Regions from separate parts of the Clostridium omnivorum genome, predicted to be linked through region 3. Evidence: a T-box and tRNA genes for the amino acid it is inferred to sense, from the RefSeq annotation. Region 3 holds a T-box; the other regions hold tRNA genes.
The links. A T-box is a leader RNA that pairs with one kind of tRNA and senses whether it is charged. The one in region 3 lies ahead of alaS (alanine--tRNA ligase), so its partner is inferred to be a tRNA-Ala.
Positions count from the first base shown of each region.

Region 1: it encodes a tRNA-Ala, which carries the amino acid that the T-box ahead of alaS (alanine--tRNA ligase) is inferred to sense. The anticodon was not compared.
Region 2: it encodes a tRNA-Ala, which carries the amino acid that the T-box ahead of alaS (alanine--tRNA ligase) is inferred to sense. The anticodon was not compared.

Region 1 is NZ_BRXR01000001.1:1,492,565-1,494,980, reverse strand. Features, by position in the region: rRNA gene bsdE14_RS06880 (23S ribosomal RNA) at 1-980, shown strand, start outside; rRNA gene rrf (5S ribosomal RNA) at 1,096-1,212, shown strand; tRNA gene bsdE14_RS06870 (tRNA-Ile) at 1,219-1,295, shown strand; tRNA gene bsdE14_RS06865 (tRNA-Ala) at 1,299-1,374, shown strand; rRNA gene rrf (5S ribosomal RNA) at 1,741-1,857, shown strand; tRNA gene bsdE14_RS06855 (tRNA-Ile) at 1,864-1,940, shown strand; tRNA gene bsdE14_RS06850 (tRNA-Ala) at 1,944-2,019, shown strand.
Region 2 is NZ_BRXR01000001.1:2,050,086-2,064,382, reverse strand. Features, by position in the region: gene bsdE14_RS09820 (UPF0182 family protein) at 1-1,409, opposite strand, end outside; gene bsdE14_RS09815 (DUF362 domain-containing protein) at 1,415-2,578, opposite strand; gene bsdE14_RS09810 (transcription repressor NadR) at 2,601-3,116, opposite strand; gene bsdE14_RS09805 (HDIG domain-containing metalloprotein) at 3,216-3,713, opposite strand; gene bsdE14_RS09800 (MFS transporter) at 3,996-5,261, shown strand; gene pcp (pyroglutamyl-peptidase I) at 5,319-5,960, opposite strand; gene bsdE14_RS09790 (DUF979 domain-containing protein) at 6,041-6,997, opposite strand; gene bsdE14_RS09785 (DUF969 domain-containing protein) at 7,017-7,682, opposite strand; gene bsdE14_RS09780 (ABC transporter ATP-binding protein) at 7,888-8,604, opposite strand; gene bsdE14_RS09775 (ABC transporter ATP-binding protein) at 8,597-9,370, opposite strand; gene bsdE14_RS09770 (branched-chain amino acid ABC transporter permease) at 9,370-10,419, opposite strand; gene bsdE14_RS09765 (branched-chain amino acid ABC transporter permease) at 10,423-11,316, opposite strand; gene bsdE14_RS09760 (ABC transporter substrate-binding protein) at 11,390-12,559, opposite strand; tRNA gene bsdE14_RS09755 (tRNA-Ala) at 12,934-13,009, opposite strand; tRNA gene bsdE14_RS09750 (tRNA-Ile) at 13,013-13,089, opposite strand; rRNA gene rrf (5S ribosomal RNA) at 13,096-13,212, opposite strand; rRNA gene bsdE14_RS09740 (23S ribosomal RNA) at 13,328-14,297, opposite strand, start outside.
Region 3 is NZ_BRXR01000001.1:1,658-15,954, forward strand. Features, by position in the region: gene typA (translational GTPase TypA) at 1-749, opposite strand, end outside; gene bsdE14_RS00015 (ribonuclease J) at 980-2,638, opposite strand; gene bsdE14_RS00020 (Fur family transcriptional regulator) at 2,674-3,129, opposite strand; gene bsdE14_RS00025 (DUF1292 domain-containing protein) at 3,263-3,526, opposite strand; gene ruvX (Holliday junction resolvase RuvX) at 3,548-3,970, opposite strand; gene bsdE14_RS00035 (IreB family regulatory phosphoprotein) at 4,027-4,281, opposite strand; gene alaS (alanine--tRNA ligase) at 4,369-7,008, opposite strand; T-box leader at 7,080-7,262, opposite strand; gene bsdE14_RS00045 (AI-2E family transporter) at 7,352-8,368, opposite strand; gene bsdE14_RS00050 (PRC-barrel domain-containing protein) at 8,349-8,915, opposite strand; gene nifU (Fe-S cluster assembly scaffold protein NifU) at 8,961-9,389, opposite strand; gene nifS (cysteine desulfurase NifS) at 9,391-10,575, opposite strand; gene bsdE14_RS00065 (RrF2 family transcriptional regulator) at 10,568-11,014, opposite strand; gene bsdE14_RS00070 (replication-associated recombination protein A) at 11,145-12,404, opposite strand; gene bsdE14_RS00075 (tocopherol cyclase family protein) at 12,651-13,628, shown strand; gene bsdE14_RS00080 (histidinol phosphate phosphatase) at 13,695-14,297, opposite strand, start outside.

The DNA.
Region 1 (2,416 bases), 1.5 Mb from region 3:
GGTCCTAAGGTAGCGAAATTCCTTGTCAGGTAAGTTCTGACCCGCACGAATGGCGTAATGACTTGGGCACTGTCTCAACAACAAATCCGGCGAAATTGTATTGCGAGTGAAGATGCTCGCTACCCGCGATTGGACGGAAAGACCCCGTAGAGCTTTACTGTAGCTTAGCATTGAATTTCGGTATTGTCTGTACAGGATAGGTGGGAGACTGAGAAGTAGGGGCGTCAGCTCCTATGGAGTCACCCTTGGGATACCACCCTGACAGTACTGAAGTTCTAACCACAGTCCATGAAACTGGTCGTGGGACATTGTTAGGTGGGCAGTTTGACTGGGGCGGTCGCCTCCTAAAATGTAACGGAGGCGTCCAAAGGTTCCCTCAGAGCAGTTGGAAATTGCTCGTAGAGTGCAAAGGCAGAAGGGAGCCTGACTGCGACACCCACAAGTGGAGCAGGGACGAAAGTCGGGCTTAGTGATCCGGTGGTACCTCGTGGGAGGGCCATCGCTCAACGGATAAAAGCTACCTCGGGGATAACAGGCTGATCTCCCCCAAGAGTCCACATCGACGGGGAGGTTTGGCACCTCGATGTCGGCTCGTCGCATCCTGGGGCTGAAGTAGGTCCCAAGGGTTGGGCTGTTCGCCCATTAAAGCGGCACGCGAGCTGGGTTCAGAACGTCGTGAGACAGTTCGGTCCCTATCCGTCGCGGGCGTAGGAAATTTGAGAGGAGCTGTCCTTAGTACGAGAGGACCGGGATGGACTGACCTCTGGTGTACCAGTTGTTCCGCCAGGAGCACGGCTGGGTAGCTATGTCGGGACGGGATAAACGCTGAAAGCATCTAAGCGTGAAGCCCACCTCAAGATAAGATTTCCCATAGCGTAAGCTAGTAAGACCCCTTGAAGAACACAAGGTTGATAGGTCAGGGGTGTAAGCGCAGTAATGTGTTTAGCTGACTGATACTAATAGGTCGAGGGCTTGACCAAATATTCTTAATCTGTTCAGTCTTGAGAGAATAACATTCTCTTAAAGGAAACTCGCTCAACAGAGTTGAGGAGTACTGACTTATTGACAAAATCGAAGATTTTGATAAGTCATGCATCTGGTGGTAATGGCAAGAAGGTAACACCCGTACCCATTCCGAACACGAAGGTTAAGCTTCTTAGCGCCGATGGTACTGCAGGGGAGGCCCTGTGGAAGAGTAGGACGCTGCCAGGTTAAAATGGATCTTTAGCTCAGTTGGTTAGAGCAACCGGCTCATAACCGGTTGGTCCGGGGTTCGAGTCCCTGAAGGTCCACCATACGGGGGTATAGCTCAGTTGGGAGAGCATCTGCCTTGCACGCAGAGGGTCAAGAGTTCGAGTCTCTTTATCTCCACCATATAACAGTCCGAAAGGGCTGTTTTTTTATTTTTAAAGTAGAACTAATAAAGTTGCAACTATAAATAGTTATTATTTTAATTGGGTGAGAGTATATGTATAATATTTATAAATTAGCACATATTAATTTTGTGGTACGAGTAATAGCTCGATAAATATTACTCCTTAAAAAGGCACAGGGATTTTCTAATACCTGTGCCTTTTTAATAAAATTTTTTGAAAGGTGTTGACATTGTATTATGCATATAATATAATTCTAAATTGTAGAGAATAAATTTTTCAAAGCCTATTTTATAAGGAAACTCGCTCAGCGGAGCTGAGGAGTACTGATTAGTTAGCAAAATCGAAGATTTTGACTAATCATGTATCTGGTGGTAATGGCAAGAAGGTAACACCCGTACCCATTCCGAACACGAAGGTTAAGCTTCTTAGCGCCGATGGTACTGCAGGGGAGGCCCTGTGGAAGAGTAGGACGCTGCCAGGTTAAAATGGATCTTTAGCTCAGTTGGTTAGAGCAACCGGCTCATAACCGGTTGGTCCGGGGTTCGAGTCCCTGAAGGTCCACCATACGGGGGTATAGCTCAGCTGGGAGAGCATCTGCCTTGCACGCAGAGGGTCAAGAGTTCGAATCTCTTTATCTCCACCAAAAAAACAGTCCAAATGGACTGTTTTTTATTTTGTTTTTAATAATGCAAGCTGTTACAGTCCAGAGTAATTTGCAAATTAATCTGGACTGTTTTTAAATGCGGCAGCATAATATTAGATTTTAAAGGTGTTCGTTGAATGCTTATCTAAAAGCTTTTTATTAATATCAACCATGGTGTTTATTAAAAGTTCTATATAATAATATTGCAATTTATACCACATATCTATCACAGCCTAAGATATAGTGTATGTATAACTTAAGATAGAGTTATAATATACTATTTTATATTAATACTGTGCCTTGCGTGTCACTATGTGAAACTTAAAGTATATGAAAGCATATGAGAGGTAGATAAATATAAACTTAATACGTTGGAAATAAACACTTAAATTTAAGA
Region 2 (14,297 bases), 2.0 Mb from region 3:
AAATAAATTCTTGGATTATTAAGTTTAATATCTGTAGAATTGTCAGGTGGTATATCCTTAATTACAAAATCAGGTTGGCCTTCTGAAGTAACAGAATTAACCTTGCTCATAACAACTCCATAGCCGTGGGTATAAATTAAATGTTTATTCTGCCATGTACTTGCATTGCCCTCTAAGGAATCCAAATTTATCTCTCTTGGAGCTACAAACACTTGATTATACTTTCCATTTATCGTATATCTATCTACATCAATATCATTGAATCCATAGTAATATCTTATTACCTGTACCTGATTATAGAATTCAAGTGATGGTTTAAAGGAATTTATTTTAATATTATTTATAGTATCTTTATTAGCACCTATATCTTCCTTCGTTAAAGTATTTTTAACCTCAAATGGTTTTTGTTCAACATTTTCTATATTAAAGGCCTTTCTGGTATAGTTAATGTTATTAAGTAAATAAGGCTGCTCTAAAGACTTTTGATTTGATCTTACAACAAGGTTTTCAACCAACATTGAGGCAACTCCCTCAAGTACCATTAATATTATTATTGCTGAGACAGATATAATAATGGGCTTAACCTTAGATTTAAGTACACTTATAAAAATAACTATTGCTGCAATAATAGACACTACTGTTATTATTCTGAAGAATATTAAGCTTACATGCATATCAGTATAGCTTGCTCCAAAAGCTACTCCTCTTGGACTATATACTAAATTCCATGCCCTTATTAAATATCCAAAGGACAAAAGCAATAAAATTAATGAAGAAACCATTGCAAGCTGTTTTCCAGCAAATTTAGTAAGCCCGCTTCTTACGGATTTTACTGAATTTATTCTATCTCTAACATTTCCTGAAATTATTCTATCCTTTGCACTAAAAACAAAGTATATAACTAAAGTTATTATTACCAAAAATACAAGCAGTGTCATTAGCGCCGCATAAATAGATTCAATTAGAGGAAGCTTAAATATAAAGAATGAAACATCCATGTTAAATATTGGATCCTTTACATTGAAGTTAGTAGAATTTTTAAATTGTAATATCCTATACCAATAATTAGAAGCAACTCCATAAGAAATTAAGAATGATACAAATAAGTCAGCTATAACGAATATTTTTCTTTCTAGAGACTTTTTCTTTGGATTTATTTCTACAACATCTTGAAGCTTTATAACACTTTTTCTAATGCTTCTATAGTATAACCATATTCCCAAATAAACGATAAGGAATATAGGTACCATAAGTTCAAGCACAGCCACTATTTTCGTAAAATAAACTGATAAATAGCCTACTTCCTTAAACCACTTTATATTAACTATAAAGTTAACTATTCTGTCAAAAAACGCAACCACAAGGATTAAAATAATCAATGTAGTTATTCCTGCTGCTCTTTTTTTCATAATGCTCACCTCTTATTATGACCTAATATTTTTCCAATAGTTGAATGCTTTGTCTCAATTGCTCCTACAGGGCATAACTCCTGACAGCAAAAGCATCTTATGCATCTGCTCATGTCCCAAGTTGGATTAAATTTATCTCCGGTTTTCACCATAGATATTACTTTTGGGGTTTCCGGACAAACCTCTTGGCATCGCTTACACCCAATACACTTATCTGGTATTAAAACTGGGTTTGGAGCCAGCATCTTTGCTAAAAACTTTGTAACTGCTGGACTTTTAAAATAAAAACTCCCTCCCGTCCTGCTTAGCTTAAAATTCCTTGCTTTCATAGTATCTATAGTTTCACCTAAAACCTGAATATCCTTTGGTAACACTGTACCCCATTTATGATCTGCTACTTCTTTTAATACTGGTGTATCTAGTGGATTGTCATATCCAATGAGCCTTACACCGACTGAATCCACGGCACTAATACTTTTACCCATAATAATTGTATCCATCTTATGTGGCTGGCCATTTCTAGGTCCATTACCCTCCATGGCTACTATACCATCTAAAATTGCAAAGCTTGTCTTAACGACTGTATTTAAATCCAGCAGCATTTTGCAAAAATTATTTGCATCAGGCATTCTAGTATGCCATGAAGCCTTTTGAGTTCCTGATATGCATCCAAATTGATTTTTTACTGCTCCTGTAAAATATGCCATAGCATGAGTTTTTAGCTTTGGTAAAGTTATCAAAACATCAGACTCATAAGCTGCTTTTGCAACATCCCATGACTTACACAAAATTGACTCATCAAGCTTAACATGTACCGTTTCTCTAAAATCATCAAACTTTACACCATACTTATTTGCAACTTCCATAAGCCCAGACTTTTCAGCAGCCTTTCTAGGGTCTCCAAAGCCTGGAGAATCTCCAAAGGTAATATCACTTGAATATTCCTTTATTATTCTAATTACTGCTTCAAAAACGGCATAATGAGTTATTACCGGCGATCCTGCACCTTCTACACTTAATAAATTGGGCTTTAACAAAACCCTACTATTTTCTGGAATAAGCTGTCGTAAAAAAGAATCTCCACCCAAAAGCTGAAAGCCCTCTCTAAGCTTTTTTTCTATTAAGTCTACATCATATTCTTCACATCTTAAAAGCGCTACCTTTTCCATGAAAACCTCCATGTTTTCGTTTTTATTCATATAATAAATAACCTTTTTCCTTTAATTCTTTTACTATTCTATCCATAACTTCTTCGTTTTCCGCAATTATAGTATGCAAATGAACTCCTCTTGTTAAAGCTGATAATGGTTCCGCCTCATATTCACTGCGCCTTTGAATAAAGTTTTGAAGATCATATAGGGTTTTTATCATAAGCATGCCCCTCATTTCTCCATATAACGGATGTTCAATAATAACATCTTCTACAATTCCTCCAAACTTTACAACGCAGCTAAGCTCATTCTCTATATCCTCAGGCTTATGGCATACTGCTATAACCCTTTTTATTGAATTCTTTTGTTCCTTTGGTGTTATATATCCATCCGGCGTTGCAATTATATTTACACCCTCAGCTCTTAAAATAGCGATATCTTTTACAATTATTTGCCTAGTAACCCCTAATTCTTTTGCTAGATTGCTTCCTTTTTGCGGCTCATTAGACTGTAAAAGAAGTGATTCAATATACTTTCTTCTCTCTTTAGAATTCATAAAGCCCTCCTATATCCTTAGGTAACCATAATTATTATTAGCCCTCATATAATCAGTTATTAATGCACATTAATCTAGTAGCATACAAATAGAAACAATTTAATTTTTATCATCACTTTCTATAAGTATTTCCAGTTCTTTGTCTCCGACTATACTTTTGTTATGGTGATTTTCTATGAGATACAAAAAACGATCATCATATTTACCACATTCTTTTAATATTCTATAACCTATCTCTCCATGATTATAATATTTCTCTACTTTTTTTAATGTTTTTATATTTTTAAGCCTGCCTTTAGATAATTTATTTATAATAACAAAAATAGACTTCTCTATAGGATTCAATCTAGCCTGTGTTTTGCCGATATCATGAAGAAGTGCCACTCTAATCATATTATAACTATTCATATTTTTAGCTCTACAGGTTTCTTTAACATCCATGGCTACATTTACTGAATGCTTTTGTTCATAACCCGTTAGTGTATTGAATAATTCTACTTCTGAAGAATTTAGATAGCTTTTTATAAAATTTATATCCTCTAAGCTCATTTTAGCTGTAATTGCCCAAAAAAACTGCTTTACTCTATATAAGGACATTGCATCCTCCTTAAAGTTAGACCAGTGGGTACTTTTTACTTTATAATTTAAGTTTCCTTAAAAAGTCCATATAGGTCTTTTTCTTAATTATTAATAGAAACACTTCATGTAATACTAACATTTTAATACATTTATTATAGCAGATGTATTAACAATTTGTTAATGAATGAAAAATAACATTTGCTTTGCTTTTAACGAAGGTTTCAATTAATATAATACTAGGGGCTGGTATCAAAACAACAAAGGGGGTGCAGCTTTAGCTTAAAGAGTTAAGGCATTTTTATGAAACTTTTCAAAAATAAATCGAAGTCAATTTTGGATTATAATTTATCGGTAAATAATATAAACGGCATACTTCAAGCTCTATCAATAAACTTAGTTATTCCTTTTGCAAGCCTTTATACAAAGCGTCTTAATGGTACGGATAATGATATAGCTCTTTTAAATTCATATCCAGCTATCTTTTCAATTCTTGCAGTATTCATTGGAAGTTACCTTTTTAGAAAATATAAAAATAAAAAAAGAGTAACAGGGCTTTTCTTTGGATTTGGAAGAAGCTTCTTTTTACTTTTTGTTTTAATACCATTTTTACCTGCATGGATTCAACCTGGCTTGTTCGTTCTTCTTTATGGGGCAATGAACTTTCCTAACTCTATAGCAACTATGGGCTGGCAATCCTACATGGCAGATATATTTTCTGAAACCTGGAGGGGTAGAGCCTTTTCAAAACGAAGTGCTCTATCTACAATAAGTGCCCTTGTCGTTACCCTTATAACAGGCCAATTGCTATTTTACATACCTAAAAGTAATACAGAGAGAATAAAATTCTATCAAGTATTCTTTATCATAGCTTTTATTCTAGCTATTTTTGAGATATATTCACTTACTAAATATAAATTAGATAAAAGCAATAGACAAATTGAAACTATTACTGAATTCAAAAGCAGTTCCTTTTTACATAACATAAAAAATATTATTAATATGACTACTTCAAATAAAAGATTTCTCCACTACTGCATTTGTGTAGTTATGTTTCACTTTGCTTGGCAAATGGGCTGGCCTCTTTTCTTTAGTTATGAAGTAGATATACTTCACTCAAATGAGTCTTGGACTGCTCTTATAACTACAGTATCTTGTATTGCTCAAGCAATTACCTTTCCATTATGGCAAAAGTTATCCGAGAAAAAAGGTAATGAATTTAGTATATTTTTAGCTATTTTTATTATGGGCTTAACTCCTTTTATGTACATGATATCAACCAATATAATTCATGTTGTTTTATTTAATTTTGTTACTGGCTCTGCAGTAGCTGGAACTACACTGCTGCTTCTAAATAACCTATATGAATCAGCACCTAATGAAAACAGAACCTTATATATTGGAATATATACAGTGCTTACTAATATAACCTTAATGGCGGCACCTATATTAGGCATGAATTTAAAGCATTGGACCAACATCTATATAGCGCTATTTATAGTTGGAAGCTTAAGACTACTTTCTTCTATAGCCTTCTTTATGAGATATAGAGCCTATAAGCATAAATAAACATAAGCTAACCCTTAAAGTAGCTGTATTACTATACTTTAAGGGTTAGCTTTTATACTAGCAAATAACTCCACCTATTACTTTTACTTCTTCTTCATTCCTTGCAATTACTTCTATTGCAGATTCTATAGCAGTAACCATGCTATCTAGTGTCATTGCAGGCACATTAGGTTTATTTAAAACTTGCTCCAATAAAAAAGGTATATGTATAAACCCAGCTTTTATATTTAATTTATTCTTATAGATATGATTTAAAACACCGTACATTAAATGATTGCACACATATGTACCAGCACTATTTGATACACTTGCAGGTATATTTTTTTCCTTAATTCTATTTACAATTGCTTTTATAGGTAAAGTTGCAAAATAAGCTGTAAGCCCTTCTTCGTCTACTAGCTTATCTATAGGCTGATTACCTTCGTTGTCTGGTATTCTGGCATCATCTAAATTTATAGCTATTCTCTCTACTGTAACATCAAACCTTCCACCAGCCTGCCCAATCATTAATACTACATCTGGTTTTATTTCTTCTATCTTCTCAACAGTCTTGTTTACAGAGCTATAAAAGGCTGTTGGTACTTGTAACTTTACTATCTCTGCCCCTTCAATATTATCCTTTAATTTTTTTATAACTTCAAATGCTGGATTTACCTTTTCTCCTCCAAAAGGATCAAAACCAGTAACTAATATTTTCATTTTTCTGCCCTCCAAAACTACTAGATTCTATAAAAAATTTTAAAGTATAGGACCTAATTAAAAGTCCTATACTAAAATATCTAAAATGCCCAAACATACATCAAAACTATATGTATTGTCAGCATTATAAGTGCCACTGGAGCCTGATACTTTATTACACCATATCTCTTATCCTTCATTTCAAGTATTGCAGTAGGAACTATATTAAAATTAGCAGCCATTGGTGTGAGTAAAGTTCCACAGTAACCTGCAGTTAATCCTAATGCAGCAACAACTACTGGATTACCGCCAAGTGCTATTACAAATGGTACCCCTATGCCTGCTGTAATTACAGCAAACGCAGCAAATGCATTTCCCATTATCATTGTAAATAAAGCCATACCTACGCAATATGCTATAACTCCCATAAGTATATTTCCTTGAGGAATAACCCCTTTTATGCCATTTGATATTACAGTACCTACACCAGCAGCTGTAAATAAAGCACCTAGAGCTGCAAGGAGCTGAGGAAGTATGTTAACTGGTCCAACAATTTCTAAGAGCCTTCTGCCGTCTTCTGCCATATCACTAGATTTTCCTTTTGTAATAACTAGTGCTAAAATAGCAGAAACTACTGCAGCTATTCCAAGTGCAACTAATGATCCTAATTGTTTTGTCCATATTTGCGCAACTGCAAAGGTAACTATAGCAAGAGTTAATGCAGGTATAAATATACTATTGCCAACCTTTTCAGAAGCAGCCTTTTTAAATTCTTCTGTAGATTCTTTAAACTTACCAATTTTAACTTTCTTTGAAGCTGATAATAATGTTAATACTAAAATTGCATATCCTATATATATATCCTTTATAAAAATATTTTTATTACCCCATAATAGACCGATTCTGCTAAAGGTAAATATGATACCCAGTAGACCCCAAAATAGTGCTGTAGCAATTCTTGAAGGGTGTTTTTTATCTTTTAATGTGGCATATACAGAATAAAAGCAAACTAGTCCACATAATACATATAGTAATTCAGTTAAAGAATTTTTAAGCATTATATCTCACCTCCATACATTATTTATTCCTGTATTTCTTATCAAATTTCTTGTCATAATATAAAAACTGCAATGTTCCAACAACCATAATTATTATAGCTATTGGTAGTGAAGCCTTTGCTATATCTAATGCCTCTACATTATATTTAAGTTCTTTCAAAACACCTACTATTAAAAGTACTCCGCCAGAAGCCACAAAAAAGTTTTGTCCATAAAAGTTACCATAATTTTCAACTGCAGCCTCTAAGCCTTTTACTGCCTCCTCATCCTCTTCATCAATATTTTCATATCTTGATTTAGCAGCACCTTGTGCCATAGGAAGTATTAAAGGTCTTATAAATTGAACATGTCCACCTATTCTTATGCTGAACATAGCTGCCAAGGTTCTAATAACTAAGTATAAACTTGTAAGTCTTCCCACCGTAGCTGACTTAATTTTGCCAATCAAATATGCAGCTCTTTCTCTTAAGCCATACCTTTCCAGTATTCCTATAACAGGAAGAGAGATAATAAATAACGACATATACCTATTCTCAACAAAAGCCTTTCCTAATACCGTCATAATTTCATTAAAAGACATTCCAGAAACTAAACCAGTTGTAATGCCAGCCACCACAACTACAGCTATGGTATCTAGTTTTAAAATAAAGCCAACTAAAATAATTAAAATACCTAACAGTTTAATCATAAATATACCTCCCTTTTTTATAAATATAGGCCTATATTAATGAAATTTCTTAAATATAAAGCCCTATACATTATATTTATAATTAAATTCGTATACATATGCCTAAATAGCTTAAAACCTTCTTAATAAATAATATAATTTCTTAAAAAGAAAGCCATTCTAAAAAATAAAGCTAGCAGTTTAAATTCTGCTAGCTCTATTCCTAACTTTTCGCACTCTGCCCTAGATATGCCTTTTTAACTTCTTCATTTATAAGAAGTTCTTTACCAGTCCCCTTTAAAGTTATTCTTCCTGTTTCTATAACATAAGCAATATCTGCAATGTGGAGGGCTGCATTTGCGTTTTGCTCAATTAGTAATATAGTTACTCCCTGTTTGTGTATTTCTTTAATAATACTAAATATATCCTTTACAACTAATGGAGCCAATCCTAAAGATGGTTCATCCATCATTAAAAGCTTAGGTTTTGACATAAGCGCTCTACCGACTGCTAACATTTGCTGCTCCCCACCAGAGAGAGTACCTGCTGACTGCCAACTTCTTTCTTTTAATCTTGGAAACAAATTATATACCCATTCTATATCATCTTTTATATTTTTCTCATCTTTTCTAAAATAAGCACCTATCTTTAAATTCTCAATAACACTAAGATTTGCAAATACCCGTCTTCCTTCAGGAACTAATACAATACCTTCCTTCACCATATCCCTTGTCTTTTGTTGAAGTAAGTTTTTATTATTGTAAACTATCTCCCCACTCTTAGGTTTTACAAGACCAACAACTGTTCTCAAAATAGTGCTTTTACCAGCTCCATTCGCACCAACTAATGAAACAATCTTCCCCTCTTCAACTTCAAAGCTTACTCCTTTTAATGCTTCAATCCCACCATATGAAACCACTAAATTATCTACCTTAAGCATCTTCTTCGTTCACCCCCAGATAGGCCTCTATAACTCTTTGATTTGATTGAATCTCACTAGGACTGCCCTCAGCAATAGTAATTCCATAATCAAATACATATATTCTATCTGATATATCCATAACCACCTGCATATGATGTTCTATCATAAATACAGTTAAATCAAACTCATTTCTAATATCCTTTATAAATGCAGTTAAATCTTCAGTTTCTTTTGGATTCATTCCTGCTGCTGGCTCGTCTAAAAGAAGAATCTGTGGATTTGTAGCCAAAGCCCTAGCTATTTCAAGCCTCCTTTGCTTTCCATAAGGTAATGAACTTGATTTTTCATTCTTCATATTACTTAATCCAACTATATCAAGAAGTTCTAATGACTTTTTAAGCATATTTCTTTCTTCTCTCATATATCGTGGCAGCCTAAAAGTAGCCTCTAGAAAATTAGACTTAATATGTAGATGATTTGCTATAAGCACATTATCAAGTACACTTAAATCTTTAAACAATCTAATATTTTGAAAGGTTCTTGCAATGCCAATCTTTGTTATTACATCAGATCTAGTCCCTGTAATATCTTTTTCATTATAGTAGATAGTACCCTTTGTTGGCTTATAAACTCCTGTTATCATATTAAATGCAGTTGTCTTTCCTGCCCCATTAGGCCCTATCAATGCAACTATTTCGCCTTTATTTAAAGTCAAGTTAAAATCCTTAACAGCAGTTAACCCGCCAAATTGCATGGTTATATTATCAGTTCTTAATACAGTCATTATTCTCCCTCCTTTTTAAGAGGTTTTCTAGTAAATCTCGCTATAATCCTATCCCAGCTAAACTCATTTGTACCCATAATTCCATTTCTATAGAATATAACTACAAGCATAAGCAGCATAGAAAATATAACCATTCTAAGCCCAGCTTTTCCTGGAATAACTACAAACCCTAGATTAATTGATTCATCTAAGAATCTTAAAGCTTCACCTGCTATAGTTACAATAAATGCAGATATAATTGTTCCTGTGATACTGCCCATTCCTCCTAAAACTATTATTAGAAGTATGTTAAATGTAAGTAAGAATCTAAACATAAGTGGATCAATAGTTCCAAGCAAGTTACCTAAAAGACCTCCTCCAATACCAGCAAAAAATGCACCTATAATAAAGGATAGTACTTTATGTTTAAATAGGTTTATGCCCATGCTTTCTGCGGCAACTTCATCTTCTCTAATTGCTTTTAGCGCTCGACCATAACTACTGTTTATTAATAGCGCCATAAATACCACGGTAAAAAAGGCAATTCCAAAGCTCCACCAAAGATTTGTTGTATTAGGAATCCCTTTTAATCCAAGAGCACCATTTGTAATACTTTGAGTATTTGTAAATATAACCCTTATTATTTCAGCAAAGCCTAAAGTTGCTATTGCTAGGTAATCACCTTTAAGTCTTAACGCAGGTGCTCCAATTAAAAATGCCACAAAAGCAGATAATATTCCGGCTATTAGTAGTGCTGGAAAAAATGGCATGGTAATTGAATCTAGTGGTCTAATCATTGGCACCATAAAAAAATTTTGAGTTTTTACGGCCTGAGGCATAGTAAGAATTGCTGTAGTATAAGCACCAACTGCCATAAAACCGGCATGCCCAAGTGAGAATTGTCCCGTAAACCCATTAATTAAATTCATGCTTAACCCTAATACCACATATATAGCACAGAGGTTTAATATTCTAACCTTATATGCATCTAAGTTATTATTTGCATAAATAAGAAAAGCTAATAAAAGCAAAATAGAAATTGCATTTAAAATCATATTTCTTTTCTTCATAGCCTACACCTTCTCTGATATTTTTTCGCCCATTATTCCAGTAGGTTTAATTAATAAAATTAATATAAGCACTATAAATGCAAATGCATCTCTATACCCCGTTAATCCTGGAAGAAAGGCAACTAACATAATTTCACCAATTCCTAAAATAAATCCTCCAATTACTGCTCCTGTTATATTTCCTATTCCACCAATTACTGCAGCAATAAAACACTTTAATCCTGGTATAATTCCCATTAGTGGAGCAATCTGCGGAAATTTTAATCCCCACATCATACCTCCAACAGCTGCAAGTGCAGAACCTATTCCAAAGGTTAAGGATATTATTTTATTCACATCTACCCCCATAAGCCTAGCAGTTTCATGGTCTTTAGATACTGCTCTCATAGCCATCCCACTTTTTGTATGATTTATTAAATAAACTAAGAATAACAAAAGCAATATAGTTACTACTGGAATTATAAATGTAAGCCTTTGTAATGAAACACTTCCTATTTTCACTACTTGGGTAAATAATTTTGGCTGAGGAAATGCCTTTGGCCTCCCCCCAAATAGTACAATAGCTACATTTTCTATAAGAAATGAAGCACCTATAGCTGATATAAGTATAGATATTTTAGGTGCATCTCTTAATGGCCTATAAGCTGATACCTCTACCATCATTCCAAACACACTTGTAAGAATTATAGCCGCAATAAATGATACATACCAAGGCATACTAAAACTAACAACACCAAAAAAGGCAAAGTATGTAGCCATCATAAATATATCTCCATGAGCAAAATTTATAAGTCTCAGTATCCCATATACCATGGTGTAACCAATTGCAATAAGTGCATATAAGCTGCCTAGGGATATTCCATTAGTAAGATGTTGTAAAAACATTTCAAAGCTCATATTCTCACCACCCATAAATTTAGTTTGATATAATTCCAGTAAAAACTGGAATTATATCAAATTTTAAAAACTATTATTTTTGAGGTTCGATAGTATCTAAATATGTGAACTTACCATTCTTAACTACCTTTATAACAGCATTTTTAACTGCATCTCCATTCTCATCAAGAGTTATAATACCTGCAGCCCCTTCAAAGCCCTTAGTCTTAGCTAATTGTTCTTGTATTTTTACTGGGTCTGAACTATTAGCTCTTTTAATTGCATCTAAAATTAATATATAGGCATCATAAGATAGAGCAGTAACTGCTGCTGGTTCCTTATTATACTGCTTTCTATATGCTTCTAAAAATTTTTCTGATTCCTTTGTTATTGGCTTTTCTGATGTAAAGAAAGTTGAAAATACAGCCCCTTCAACTGCGTCTTTACCAATATCTATAAACTCTGGAGTCTCCCATGTATCTCCACCTATAATAGGAGTTTTTATTCCAAGTTGTCTTGCTTGTTTTATTAGTAGAGCTGACTCTGTAAAATTACCAGGTGCAAAAATAATATCTGGATTTTTAGCGTTAATGTTTGTTAATTGAGCCGTAAAATCTTGATCTCCTGTATTGTAATTTGACACTGCTACTATACAGTTATCATCTCCAGTTAGTTTTTTGAATGAGTCTGTAAAAAACTTTGAAAGACCTACCGCATAATCATTAGATACTTCCTCTACTATAGCTGCTTTTTTAGCATTTAACTTTCCATAAGCGTAATTTGCCATAACAGTACCCTGGAATGGATCTATAAAACATACTCTAAAGTAAAAATCATTTCCTTTTGTAACTAATGGGTTTGTACATGACGCTCCTACTGCCGGAACTTTTCCCTTTTTTACTATATCTCCTGCTGCCATAGATAAAGAACTTCCCCAGCTTCCTATAATTGCAGATACCTTTTCTTTTTCAACTAATCTAGCTGCAGCACTAGCAGCTTCTACTTTATCTGACTTATTATCTACTACTACTAGCTCAACTTTTTTTCCAAGCACCTCAGGATACATCTTATTAGCAAGTTTAACTCCCTCTACCTCTAGTGCCCCACCTGCTGCATTAGCTCCTGTTATTGGTTCAAATACTCCAATTTTTATAACATCAGAGCTAGCTGTACTTGTTGTTCCTTCATCCTTTTTAGTACATCCAGTAAAAGCTATAGATGAAATCAGAAAAACAGTTAAAATTATTGAAAGCTTCTTTTTCATGTTTTTTCCCCCTTTATTTATTTTAACTACAGCTAGTAGCTTAAACGCCATTACTGCAGTTTTAATTATAAAAAAGCAATTAAAAAATAATACACTATTTATTTATATCTGTTACTGCATTTACTCTTTGAATAAAAACTATATTCACTTTATAACTTTATATATAATATACTATTAATCGCTATGGTCTTTTAAAACTAAATTTCTATTTTCTTTTCCATAACAATGTCTTTTTCTATGATTTATTTTTAATATATTATATTTGTACTTCTTAATAATAAAAAAAAGCAGACTTATCGTCTGCTTTATAATTACATTAAATTTAAATAAGAAAACAAAGTAAAATAAAAAAACAGCCCTTTCGGACTGTTATATGGTGGAGATAAAGAGACTCGAACTCTTGACCCTCTGCGTGCAAGGCAGATGCTCTCCCAACTGAGCTATACCCCCGTATGGTGGACCTTCAGGGACTCGAACCCCGGACCAACCGGTTATGAGCCGGTTGCTCTAACCAACTGAGCTAAAGATCCATTTTAACCTGGCAGCGTCCTACTCTTCCACAGGGCCTCCCCTGCAGTACCATCGGCGCTAAGAAGCTTAACCTTCGTGTTCGGAATGGGAACGGGTGTTACCTTCTTGCCATTACCACCAGATACATGATTAGTCAAAATCTTCGATTTTGCTAACTAATCAGTACTCCTCAACTCTGTTGAGCGAGTTTCCTTTAAGAGAATGTTATTCTCTCAAGACTGAACAGATTAAGAATATTTGGTCAAGCCCTCGACCTATTAGTATCAGTCAGCTAAACACATTACTGCGCTTACACCCCTGACCTATCAACCTTGTGTTCTTCAAGGGGTCTTACTAGCTTACGCTATGGGAAATCTTATCTTGAGGTGGGCTTCACGCTTAGATGCTTTCAGCGTTTATCCCGTCCCGACATAGCTACCCAGCCGTGCTCCTGGCGGAACAACTGGTACACCAGAGGTCAGTCCATCCCGGTCCTCTCGTACTAAGGACAGCTCCTCTCAAATTTCCTACGCCCGCGACGGATAGGGACCGAACTGTCTCACGACGTTCTGAACCCAGCTCGCGTGCCGCTTTAATGGGCGAACAGCCCAACCCTTGGGACCTACTTCAGCCCCAGGATGCGACGAGCCGACATCGAGGTGCCAAACCTCCCCCCGTCGATGTGGACTCTTGGGGGAGATCAGCCTGTTATCCCCGAGGTAGCTTTTATCCGTTGAGCGATGGCCCTCCCACGAGGTACCACCGGATCACTAAGCCCGACTTTCGTCCCTGCTCCACTTGTGGGTGTCGCAGTCAGGCTCCCTTCTGCCTTTGCACTCTACGAGCAATTTCCAACTGCTCTGAGGGAACCTTTGGACGCCTCCGTTACATTTTAGGAGGCGACCGCCCCAGTCAAACTGCCCACCTAACAATGTCCCACGACCAGTTTCATGGACTGTGGTTAGAACTTCAGTACTGTCAGGGTGGTATCCCAAGGGTGACTCCATAGGAGCTGACGCCCCTACTTCTCAGTCTCCCACCTATCCTGTACAGACAATACCGAAATTCAATGCTAAGCTACAGTAAAGCTCTACGGGGTCTTTCCGTCCAATCGCGGGTAGCGAGCATCTTCACTCGCAATACAATTTCGCCGGATTTGTTGTTGAGACAGTGCCCAAGTCATTACGCCATTCGTGCGGGTCAGAACTTACCTGACAAGGAATTTCGC
Region 3 (14,297 bases):
ATTGAACCGTCTAATCTAACAACAGACACTTGTTGATTCTTCTTAATTATACCTCTTTGAACTTTTCCTATTGCTATTTTACCTACATATTCATTTGAATCAAGAGTAGTAACTAGCATTTGTAATGGCATATCCTTGTATCCTTCTGGAGCCTTTACATTTTTAATGATAAGATCAAATAGAGGATTCATATCTGTGCTTTCATCATCGGGATCTTTCTTAGCAAATCCGTCTCTAGCAGAACAGTATGCTATTGGAAAGTCAAGCTGCTCATCGTTAGCACCAAGCTCAATAAATAGGTCAAATACTTCATCTATTACTTCAACAGGTCTAGCATCCGGTCTATCTATTTTATTTATAACTACTATTGGTCTAAGGTTTAACTCTAATGCCTTTTTAAGAACAAACTTAGTTTGAGGCATTGGTCCTTCAAAAGCATCAACTACTAGAAGAACACTGTCAACCATTTTAAGTACTCTTTCTACCTCTCCACCAAAATCAGCGTGTCCAGGGGTATCAACTATATTTATCTTAACTCCATTGTGCATTACAGCTGTGTTCTTAGAAAGTATAGTTATTCCTCTTTCTCTTTCAAGGTCATTTGAGTCCATAACTCTTTCCTGTACTTTCTCGTTTGCTCTGAATATATTGCTTTGTCTTAAAAGTGCATCAACCAAAGTAGTCTTACCGTGGTCAACGTGCGCTATTATAGCAATGTTTCTAATATCGTTCCTAGTAAATAATTCCATGTGTATTCCTCCATCATGTTTCATTATTGTTTGAAATATATGTTAATGCGACCTCATAATTAAACTTATTAAAAACAAGGTGTTTATTGAACAAATTTTCTACACGCAAAAATTGGACACTATTAAAAGTATCCAATTTTACATTTAACATTCTTATTCTAATATTTTGTCAGTGAAAAGTCAACTTAAGTAGAATTAATTATAAATTTAGATTATTCTATATTATTATTTTATATTTCCATTATTATCGGCAATATCATTGGCTTTCTCTTAGTTTTTTCATAAAGGAACATTCTTAATGAATCCTTTATATTTGTTTTAATAGTAGCCCATTCTGTAATATGTTTTTCTTCACATTGTCTTAGAGCATCTCTAACAATAATTCTAGCTTCGTCCATAAGATCTTCTGATTCTCTTACATAAACAAAGCCTCTTGAAATTATATCTGGTCCTGCAATAACACTTCCAGTTTCTTTTTCAATAGTAACAACTACTGTAAGTATTCCGTCTTGAGACAAATGTTTTCTATCTCTTAGAACTATATTACCAACATCACCAACACCTAATCCATCTACAAATACCTGTCCAGATACAACTGTTCCACTCTTTTTAATGGAGTCTCTAGTTATTTCAATTACATCTCCATTATCAGCAATTACTATATTATCAGCTGGCATACCTAGCTTTCTAGCAAGCTCATAATGCTGCTTTAAGTGTCTGTATTCCCCGTGTACAGGTAAAAAGAATTTTGGCTTTACAAGAGTATGCATTAACTTTAATTCTTCCTGACAAGCGTGTCCCGATACATGAACGTCTTCAAATATAACCTCAGCGCCTTTTTTAAATAGCTGGTTTATAACTCTTGATACCAATTTTTCATTCCCTGGTATAGGCGTAGCAGAAATAATAACTGTATCTCCTGGAACTATATTTACCTTTTTGTGTTCAGAAGCAGCCATTCTTGATAATGCTGCCATTGGCTCTCCTTGACTTCCTGTTGTTATAATTACAATTTGATCCTCAGCATATCTGTTAATGCTGTCAATATTTATCATTATATCTTTTTCAATATCCAAATACCCAAGCTCTGCTGCAACAGCTACTATATTTTCCATACTTCTTCCTGAAACAGCAATTTTCTTTCCATATTTGCTAGCAGCCCTTATAACTTGCTGTATTCTATGGATATTAGAAGCAAAAGTTGCAACAATAATTCTCCCCTTTGCTTTAGTAAAAAGCTTTTCAAAAGTTTCTCCAACAGTACTTTCAGACATAGTGTATCCTGGTCTTTCTACATTTGTACTGTCAGCCATCATTACAACAACACCTTTTTTACCTAGCTCTGCAAACCTTCCAAAATCAGCTACTACTCCATCTATTGGAGTATAATCAATCTTGAAATCCCCAGTATGAAGAACAATTCCAACTGGTGTATGAATTGCAATTGCTACTGCATCAGCAATACTATGACTAGTTTTTATGAACTCAACTGACATATTATCAAGTTTAGTTATATCCTTTGCCTTCATTACTATAAGTTCAGTAGTACTTAATAATCCATGTTCCTTAAGTTTTGTTTCAACGATTCCAAGTGTTAGTTTTGTGCCATAAACAGGCACATTTAGTTGTTTTAATACATATGGAAGTGCACCAATATGGTCCTCGTGTCCATGCGTTAAAAATATACCTTTAACTCTATCTTTGTTTTTTACAAGATAGCTTACATCCGGAATAACTATATCTATTCCAAACATTTCTTCATCTGGAAACTTTAATCCACAATCTATAACGACAATGTCGTTTTTATATTCTATTGCGGATAAATTCTTTCCAATTTCGTTCAATCCTCCAAGAGGAATAATTTTAATTTTATCTTTTTCCCTTTTCATAGCAACCCTCCTTTTAAAAAAGAAGACATCACTTACTACGAACTGCTTTTACATTCATTGCAAATTCCAAAAAACTTTACACTATGATTTTTTATTTCAAAATCATATTTTGTTTCAATATCGTGCTCTAAAGTTTCAAGCAGGTCACCTTGAACTTCGATAACCCTTCCACAACTATTGCAAATCAAATGATGGTGTTGATGGTTTTCATCCTGTCTTACCAATTCATATCTATTGCATCCATCACTAAGATCTAACTTGCATATAACTCTCATTTCTTCGAGAAGCTGCACTGTTCTATAAACAGTTGCAAGACCGATTTCTGGGCATTCTACTTTTACAAGATCATATATCTCTTCAGTAGTTAAGTGATTACCTTCGTTTTTAATTATTATATCTACTATAGCTCTCCTTTGAGGAGTAAGCTTATAACCCTTTTGTTTTAAATCATTTTTCAATTTTTCTATTTCGCTAGGAGATAAATTTGACATTATAATACCCCGCTTCACAATTTGCTAAATTATAGCATTCTTACTATAAACAGATATATGCACTATAATAATACTATAGCAGCATTTTGTCAATTGATAATCGTTAGTAAATAGAAAATATGATAATTCCTTATTAGTTTAATTCATTGTCTGAAAACAAGGTTTCATAAGCTTCTGCTACCATTTCGAACTCTTCATCGTCGTCTACTGTTGCTAAAACATCGTTGCCATTCTCATCTTGATCAATTCTAAGTGCAATAGCATCAACATCTTCCTCATCCATTGGAACTACAATAACATATTCCCTATCTTCAATATCAAGCTTAGTGATAACCTCAAATTCGATTTCTTCACCGTTCTCGTCTGTTAAAATTATTGTGCTTACATCGTTTTCCATTCTTTTCTCTCCTTTTTTTATTTATAATTTTTTATTACTTAAACTATCTAAATAACCTTGTAATATGTATGTAGCGGCAATCTTATCTACTATCTTTTTTCTTTTTGCTCTAGACAAATCTGCCTCAAGCATTGCTCTATGAGCAGCCACCGTAGTAAGTCTCTCATCCCACATTCTTATTTCAAGATTAGTATATTCCTTTATTAATTCGCAAAATTTTAATATCTTCTCTCCTGATGGTCCAATTGTACCATTCATATTTTTAGGCAGCCCAACAACTATTGATTCAACAGAGTACTCCTTACATATTTTATTTATTTCCTCTAAATCTTTGTTTTTTCCTACCCTTTTTATTGTAGTTATTCCTTGTGCAGTAAATCCTAAAGGATCACAAACTGCAACTCCTATAGTCTTTTCACCTACATCCAATCCCAATATTCGCATACTTCTCTCCTCATATTATGCATAAAGTTAAAATAAAAATGCCCATAAGGGCACTTTTATTTTATACCTAGATAGGATTTCAAAACTTCCTCAAGTATCTCATCTCTTTCTAGCTTTCTTACCAAAGCTCTTGCACCATTATAATTGGTAATATAAGTAGGGTCTCCCGAAATTAAATACCCTACAAGTTGATTTACTGGATTATATCCTTTTTTCATAAGGGAATTATAGACCTCAGTCAAAATTTCCTTAGTCAAATCCTTTTTATCTTTAGCTAAATCAAATTGCATTGTATTATCATTATTCCCCATTGCTCTTTCACCCCTTTTTTATCATCCATTTACGGATAAAAGGTTTATTTATACATATATTATAAGTTATTTTTACTAAAAAGTATACTATTTAACCAAGTCTTTAACTATAATATTCACTTGATTAATAGCATCTTGTAGCTTTTCTGGGTTTTTTCCTCCTGCTTGAGCCATGTCTGGTCTTCCTCCACCACCACCGCCAGCAATAGTTGCAATCTCCTTTATGATCTTACCACAGTGTATTCCTTTTGAAACTGCATTTTTTGACGCCATTGCTACAAACTGCACCTTATCATTGCTGCTGCTCCCAAGTACAACTAACCCATCTGAAATCTTATCTCTCAGTTTATCAGCAAGATTCCTTAAGGAATCTCCATCGATTTCTTCTAGTGCTGCTGCAACTAACTTGATTCCATTAACTTCTTTTGCAGTACTAAGTATATCCTCTTCAATGGAGCCTGTTAATTTTGATTTTAACTCAGCAATTTCCTTGTCTTTTTCCTTTAGCTCAGATGACTGAGAATGAAGTTTATTAATAATATTTTTTTCTGTGCATTTAAGAGTTTCAGCAACTTCCTTTAGAAGGTTACCCTTATATTCAACAAATCTTATTGCATTAAATCCAGTAACTGCTTCTATTCTTCTTATTCCTGCTGCTACTCCAGCTTCAGAAGTTATTTTAAACAAACCTATTTCTCCTGAATTAAATACGTGAGTTCCTCCACATAGTTCCTTACTGAATTCTCCTACAGATACTACTCTTACGCTATCGCCATACTTTTCATCAAATAGAGCAACTGCGCCACTTTGCTTTGCTTCATCGATTGACATTACATCAGTATCAACGCTGTATACTGTCATTATATTTTCGTTAACTATATTTTCAACTCTAGTTATCTCTTCCTCAGATAGAGCACTAAAATGAGTGAAGTCAAATCTTAACTTATCTTCATCAACATAAGAACCAGATTGATGAACATGACTTCCAAGTACTAGCTTTAAAGCAGATTGAAGCATATGAGTAGCAGTATGGTTTTTGCGTATGTTGTTCCTTCTAGCTTTATCCACTTCAAAAGTAGCTTGTGTATCAACGCCCACAGTTCCTTCGAGAACATTTACGAAATGAAGTACTTTTCCTGCTATGCTTTTCTTACAATCTAAAACCTGAGCTTTAAAATTAGAGTTGTATATTAATCCTTTGTCTCCAACTTGGCCTCCCATTTCAGCATAGAAAGTTGTTTGCTCAGAAACAATTATACCTGAAGAACCAGCTTCTAAGTTTGATACAAACTCATTATCTTTAATCAATAGAAGAATTTTAGAATCACACTTGGTTTCACCATAACCTACAAAAGTAGTATTTACATCTGCAGGTATCTTATTCAATATACCATCATCGCTTCCCATGTAATTTGAATCTTCTCTTGCAGCTCTAGCTCTTTCCCTTTGTGACTGCATCTCTCTGTTAAAACCTTCTAAATCAACACTTATTCCCTTCTCTTCAAGTATTTCTTCAGTTAATTCATATGGAAAACCATAAGTATCATATAACTTAAAGGCCTTATCCCCAGAAAGCACTTTTATTCCTTCATTTTCAAGCTCATCAGTGTAATCCCTTAATATTTGCATTCCCCCATCTATAGTTTCTGCAAATCTTTCTTCTTCTAATTGAATAACCTTCTTTAAATATTCCTCTTTTTCCTTTAGTTCTGGATAAGCTCCTCCAAAATTATCTATAACAACCTCACACAATTTTGTTAGGAAGGTTCCTTCAATACCAAGAAGTTTTCCATGTCTAGCAGCCCTTCTTAAAAGTCTTCTTAATACGTATCCTCTACCTTCATTAGAAGGAAGTACCCCATCACTAATCATAAAGGTAACGCTTCTAGCATGATCAGTAATTATTCTAATTGATACATCAGTTTTGCTATTCTCATTATATTTTGCACCTGAAATTTCACAAACCTTAAGTAGTATGTTTTTGATAGCGTCAACTTCAAAAATGTTATCAACACCCTGCATTATTGTTGAAATTCTTTCAAGTCCCATACCAGTATCAATATTTGGATTTGCCAATCTATTATATACTCCATTTTCGTCCTTATCAAACTGAGTAAATACCAAATTCCAAAACTCTACTATTCTGTCTTCATCAGCAGCTTTAATAAATTCTTCAACAGTAGTAACCTTTCCAGTTCCCCTATCATAGTGAATCTCTGAGCATGGCCCACAAGGTCCCTGACCTATTTCCCAGAAATTATCATCCTTTCCAAGTCTAAATATTCTTGATGGATCTATGTCTGTTTTACTAGTCCATATATCGTAAGCTTCATCATCTTCCAAATAAATTGTTGCATATAGTTTATCCTTAGGAATGCCTAATACCACAGTAACAAATTCCCAAGCCCATGGAATAATTTCATTCTTAAAATAATCTCCAAATGAAAAGTTACCGAGCATTTCAAAGAAAGTACCGTGTCTTGATGTTTTTCCAACATTCTCAATGTCCCCTGTTCTAATACACTTTTGACAGGTAGTTACCCTTTTGCTAGGTGGAGTTTGAAGTCCTGTAAAATATGGCTTTAAAGGTGCCATACCTGCATTTATAAGAAGTAAGCTCTTGTCATTCTTTGGAACCAAAGAAAAACTAGGCATTCTTAAATGATCTTTACTTTCGAAAAATTCTAAATAGGCTTCTCTTATTTCGTTTAAACCCATCTTTTTCATATTAAATTACCTCCTGAAATATTAATATATTCATTTTTAAAATAAACAATAAAAAAAACCTTCAAATCCCTAAAAGGGACGAAAGTTTATTCCGCGGTACCACCCTAATTATACAGTATTAAAAAAATTAATTTCTGTATCACTTAATTTGCCTGACTCCGAGACAGCTTCTAATTATCTATCAAGAAGTTTCCACCAGCCACTTCCTCTCTAAATGAATCAATAACTATACTCCTTCTCATCATTGCCGCATATTGATTTATAAAGATTATAAATTAAAAAACTATTTATGTCAATATTGGTTGTATACCCATGCGATAGATAATATTGTAAATGACCAAGTTTAAAATAAATAGTAGTTTAAATCCTCGTATATTATTTTAATAATTACTCCTATAGGAACCGCTAATACCATTCCAATAAATCCACCTATCTTGCCTCCAATAATAAGTATAATAATAACTAATAGGGGGTGCATACTTACGCTATCTCCTGTAATTTTTGGTGATATTATGTCACCTTCTATCTGCTGAATAAAATATAAACATATTGAAGCGTAAATTGCAGTTTTTGGAGAAATTAGAAGTGCCATAAAAACTGCCGGAAGTGCTCCAAAAAGCGGTCCAAAATAAGGAATTATATTAAAAGCAGCATTTAATATGGATAATATTATCGGAAAATCAACTTTTAAAAAAATCAATATAAAAAATGTAAGTATTCCAATTAAAAGACAAAGTAAAAATTGGCTTATAATATATCTTCCCATAATCTTATCTATATGGCATAGTATTTTTTTTATTATACTCCTGCTCTTACATGGAAAAACTACAATTAGTCTATTAAATATAATATCACTATCTGCAAGAAAGTAGTAAACCACAATAGGAATTACTGCGAGAGATATAAGATTCTCCCCTATAGAAAAAGCATTATCCAGAAACTTATTTAGCATAGAAACAAATTGTACATTTACTTTTTCATATATATTTTCTAGAATCACAAATAGAGTTTTATTATTTTTCAAAGGTTTTAACTTATTGTAAAACTCATTAAAATAATGCTCAAGTTTTATAAATGAATTATTTACATTTAAGCTCTCTCTAAAAATAGATGGAATTATAACTATCAAAATTAAAACAGCGCATAACACAAAGACTATGAGAAGCAAAGCCGCAGCAATTCTCTGGTTAATTCCCCTTTTAATTAATAGCTTTTGTAGGGGTTTAATTGTATACGCTATAATAAAAGACATAAAAATAAGATATAGTACTTCCTTAACTATAGTACTTTTATAAATCACAATACCACATGTGAAAAATATAGCTATCAATATTATATACTTAATGATTTTCTTTTTCATTGCAATCAACTTCCATCAATAATCTATGTGGTACGCTAGAGAATTCCATATTTGATACAGGATTAATTTTAAGTATACCTTCTTCTCCAAGTAATAATTCCTTCATGAGAAAAACCTTTTTTCCAGAAATTAAATTTTGTAGAAGCCCTGTAGATACTATTATTGCCTTTATTTCAAAGCTTGCTTTATCAAATAATATATCCTCTAACATTCCGAGTACAGCAGCATCTCTATCAATAATGTCAATGTTTTTTATGTCAGAAAATTTAAGTACTTTGTTTTCACAAGTTTTTTTTACTACCATGATATTACTGTAGGAAATGATATCCTCAACATAAACATTTACAGTGTTTTTAAAAAACTTATATGATGAAACAATAAACCCTTCAACTTCTGCACTATTAAAATTGATGATTATATCCTTGACAAATCCTATTTTCTTTCCTTTTATATCAACTACATCCATTAAGATAAAATCCTTGCTTCTATACATACTATTCATCTCATTATTTATATATTTAGTAACAATTAAGATTATCTTTTCCAAAACATAAAAAAATATAACCCTTTTAGGGTTATATTTCATAAAATATTATTCTCCGTGTACTTGATCATGTATATCATCGTGTTCTTCATAATCCCATGGTTCTAAACCTTGAGATATTCTGTATTCATTAATTGCTTTATGGATTGCTTCTTCAGCTAAAACTGAACAGTGCATTTTAACTGGTGGAAGACCATCTAACGCTTCTGCAACAGCCTTGTTTGTTAATTCCCAAGCTTCTTCAAGAGACTTGCCAATAATAAGCTCTGTAGCCATACTTGAGGAAGCTATGGCAGAACCACAACCAAAAGTTTTAAACTTTGCATCTTTAATTATATTATCTTCAACTTTTAAGTATATTTTCATTATATCTCCGCATTTAGCATTACCTACTTCACCAATGCCATTTGCATCTTCTATTTCTCCTACATTTCTAGGATTCATGAAATGATCCATAACCTTTTCGCTATATTGCATGTTATTTATCCCCTTTCTTAATAAAGTCATCCCATAGAGGTGACATATCTCTAAGTCTAGAAACTACTTTTTCAACTGTTTCAATAACATAATCTACATCTTCCACAGTTGTTCCGTCTCCCATACTAAGCCTTAAAGAACCATGAGCTATTTCATGAGGAAGTCCTATAGCTAAAAGTACATGTGAGGGATCTAACGAACCAGATGTGCAAGCACTACCACTTGAAGCACATATTCCCATATGATCCAATAACAATAATATAGCTTCTCCTTCTATAAATCTAAAGCAGATATTTGCATTACCTGGTAATCTTTTTTCACCTACGGGTCCATTTAATCTTGAATAAGGAATTTTTAAAAGCCCTTCTATGAGTCTATCTCTTAGCTCTGTAAGCTTCTTTGAATGAGCTTCCATATTTTCCGAAGCAAGCTCTATTGCTTTTCCAAGTCCAACTATTCCAGCTACATTTTCAGTACCAGCTCTTTTAGATCTTTCCTGACCGCCACCATGTACAAGATTATCTATTTTTACACCCTTTTTAATATAAAGAGCACCTGTACCTTTAGGTCCATAAATCTTGTGAGCAGCCATAGATAACAAGTCAATGTTCATTTCTTTTACATCAATATTTACATTTCCAACTGCTTGCACTGCATCTGTGTGAAATAAAACCTTTTTTTCTCTACATAGTTTTCCTATTTCGTTTATAGGCTGGATTGTTCCTATTTCATTATTAGCAAACATAATTGAAACTAAAATAGTTTTATCAGATATTGCTTTTTCTAAATCCTCTATTTTTATAAATCCATACTCGTCTACTGGTAAATATGTAATTTCAAATCCATTTTTTTCAAGATATTCACAAGCATGAAGTATGGCATGATGTTCTATTGTTGTAGTAATAATATGATTTCCTTTATTCTTGTGTGCAAATGCTATTCCCTTTAATGCCCAGTTATCTGCTTCAGATCCACCGCCAGTAAAGTATATTTCGTTACTATCTGCATTTATAGCTTTTGCTACTCTATCCCTTGCCTTATCTATTGCCTTTTTTGTTTCTCTTGATAATGAGTAAATTGAGGATGGATTTCCAAAATGCTCTGTAAAATAAGGAATCATCTCATCAAGAACCTCTGGCTTAACGTAAGTGGTAGCAGCATAATCCATGTATATTGGTTTATTCATGCTTTTTCTCTCCTTCGCTATTGGTAATTTTCATGTTATAATAATCATCCACTATATCCTTTAGGGTTGTGGATTTTGTAACACTATCAATGCTTTCTTTTATTTTTGCCCATAAAAGTCTTGTTGCACAACAATCAACGTTGTTACAGCTCTTGTCATCAATGCATGTAGAAATTTCTACGGGGCCTTCCAATACTTCCATTAATTCATATATAGTTATTTCTTCAGGCTTTCTATTTAATACATATCCTCCTTGAGCACCTCTAACACTTTTTATAAGATTTGCTCTTCTTAATGGAGAAAATAGCTGTTCTAAATAGTATTCTGATATGTTCTGCCTTTCTGAAATACATTTTATAGACACAGGATCCATACCATAGTGAATAGCCAAATCCACCATTGCTTTAATTCCATATCTTCCTTTGGTAGATAGCTTCATATAATCACCCTTTCAATGTTGAGTGTTTTACTATGTTTTCAAATTTATAATATCAAATCAGAGTATTATTGTCAACAATTTCAAAACCAATATTTATGTAAATAGCAAAACCAGCTCATACTAATTTTTTTTAATCTTCATTATAATAAGTCTTCTTTCCCATTTCTTTAGGAAAATATTCTTGCTCTACAAAGTGTCCTGGGTAGTCATGTGGGTATTTGTATCCAACATTTCCTAAGGCCTGTGCTCCTTTATAGTGGGTGTCTCTTAAATGTGGAGGTACTCTGTATTGATTATACTTTGCATCCTCAATTGCTTTAAATACTGCAGTACAAACTGAATTGGATTTTGGAGCTTTTGCAAGATAAATTATAGCTTGGGCAATTGGTATTGAAGCTTCTGGCATACCCACCATCATAAGGGCATTACTTGCTGCCTGAGCAATAAGCATTGCGTTAGGGTCTGCCATTCCAATATCCTCTGAAGCATGAACAATAAGCCTTCTAACTATAAATTTAGGATCTTCACCACCAGCAACCATTCTTCCAAACCAGTATAAAGCTGCATCAGCGTTTGAACCTCGTATACTTTTAATAAAAGCAGAAATAATATCGTAATGATTATCCCCTGTTGCATCATAATTTACAGCTGGCTTTTGAAGAGCTTCCAATACCCTTTCTTTTTCTATAATAATAATACCCTCACTATTCTTATGGGTTGAAAGTACTGCTAGTTCTAGAGCATTTATTGCAGTTCTAGCATCGCCACCGCATAATTCAGCTATACATTGAAGTGCTGCTTTTTCTATATTAATTTTTAATCCACCATAACCTCTTTCACTATCCTTTAATATATTCTCAAGTATGAGAACTATATCATTTTCTGTTAAAGGTTCCATTTGAAATACTTTTGCTCTGCTTAAAATTGCACCATTTAAATCAAAGTATGGATTTTCTGTGGTTGCACCTATTAGTATTATAATACCTTTTTCCATGGCATCTAGCAGAGAATCCTGTTGAGCACCTTTTTTCAAAGCATGTATTTCATCTATAAAGAATATAGATTTCTTACCATAAAATTTTAAATTATCTTCTGCTTTTTCTATATATTCTCTAATCTCTTTTACACCAATAGAAGTTGCATTTAATTTTACAAATTCACACTTCGTTTCTTTTGATATTATAGATGCTAAAGTTGTCTTTCCAACTCCAGGAGGTCCATAGAGAATTATTGATGTTAAGCTATCATTTTCAATCAGTCTTCTAAGGAGTTTTCCCTTACCAACTATATGTTTTTGACCATAAAATTCATCTAAATTTCTTGGTCTCATCCTTTCAGCAAGAGGCTTATTACCAGAACTTTTATTCATAGCCATAGTAAATAAATCCATTTAATCACCTTCTTTTTGACCTTTTACACTCTACTTAATTAAACTTGGCTTATTAAAATGTATTTTTCATGCTATAAATCAGGTCGACTTAGTTAAAACTATTATAGCATTTAATTTTAAACTTTGCTTAATGTCCATTATATAATACTTTTAGAAACTTTATAAGGTCTTTTTATTCACTACTAGCGTGAGATTCCCAAAGGCTGCACTGAAAATAAAGAATTTGTGAAAGGTGAATACTATAAAATGAAAGCATTAATAAATCCTGATTCTTACCATGGAAATAATAAAAGAATAAACTTTTTTGAGGGCTGGTATTTTAAACTAGTAGATTCTTCTAAAAAAAACGTTTATGCATTTATTCCAGGAATATTTTTAGGCAAAAATACGTCACAATCCCACAGCTTTATTCAAATTCTAACCGCTTCTACTGCTTCCTATAACTATTTAAAATACTCTACTGTAAATTTTAAAAGTTCAAAAAATGAGTTAGAAACAAGTGTGGGAGAGAATAGCTTTTCCTTAAATGGATTGTCGTTAAATATCAAAGACATAAATCTTAATATAAGTGGTAATATAACTTTTAAAAATGTATTAAAATGGCCTGATTCCTTGATTAACCCCGGAAGTATGGGCTATTACAATTATCTAAAGTTCATGCAGTGCTTTAGTCAAGTATGTGCAATTGATATGGATTTATCGGGAGCTTTGAATATCAATGGCCAATGTATTGATTTTAATGGTGGAAAAGGTTATATCGAAAAAAATTGGGGAAAGTCCTTCCCTCATTCTTGGATATGGGTTCAATGCAATAATTTTAATAATACTAGGGCTGCACTCAGCTGCTCAATAGGTCATATTCCATTTCTTTTCGGAAGCTTTAGAGGCTTTCTTATTGGTTTTAGGGTAAATGATAGTTTCATAAAATTTACTACTTTAAATAGAAGCATACTTAATATATCAAGAAAAAATAATGATGTATTAATTCAGGTTGAAAACAATGAATATAAGCTTAAAATTGAAACATATACGAATAAAAGGGATTTTATACTCTGTAACGGTCCTAGAGATGATAAAATGATTCCTTTAGTTGAAGAAAATTTGCTTGCCAATATTGTAGTAGAACTAATAGACAAAAAAACTAACCGCCCAGTACTTATAGATAATGGCAGCTGTGCGGGAATAGAATATGGTGGCGATCAAATGTGGATTATCAATAAATAATAGAACTAAGGCTGCAGATTATATATACTTACTTGTTATATACCCTGCAGCCTATTTTATATATATTTACATATATTCTGCTTTTCTATTTCTAAAATATACTGGCTTAAGTTCACATACTTCCGCAAGCTTTAGAGCTACATTAAGGTTTTTACCTATATCATTCATGTTATGAGCATCGGAACCAATTGTAACGTTTAATCCCCCAAGTTCTCTATATCTTTTGTAAATTTCAATAAGGTTATCTACTGAACCTTTGTCAGCAAGTCTTTTAGTATTAAGTTCCAAAACGATGCCGCTATTGATTACCATTTTAAGCACTTCATCTATCAAATCACTATATTCATTATAATAAAGCTCTTTATCTTCATATCTTGCATATCTAGCAATATAGTCTATGTGACCTAGACTGTCTATAAAAGTATGATTTTTTATATTCTTGAGCATGCATTGAAAATATTCTGTATATACTTGATTTTTAGTACGTCCATTATATAGTTTCTCATAATATAAATCAGTATTATTAATCATGTGAATTGAACCAATTATATAATCAAAAGGATACCTTTCAGCTACTTCTTTGTTATCTGAAATACAATCATCTTTCATTCCAAGTTCAACACCTAAAAGAAATTTATCCCCTCTATATCTATTATAAGTTTTAAAATA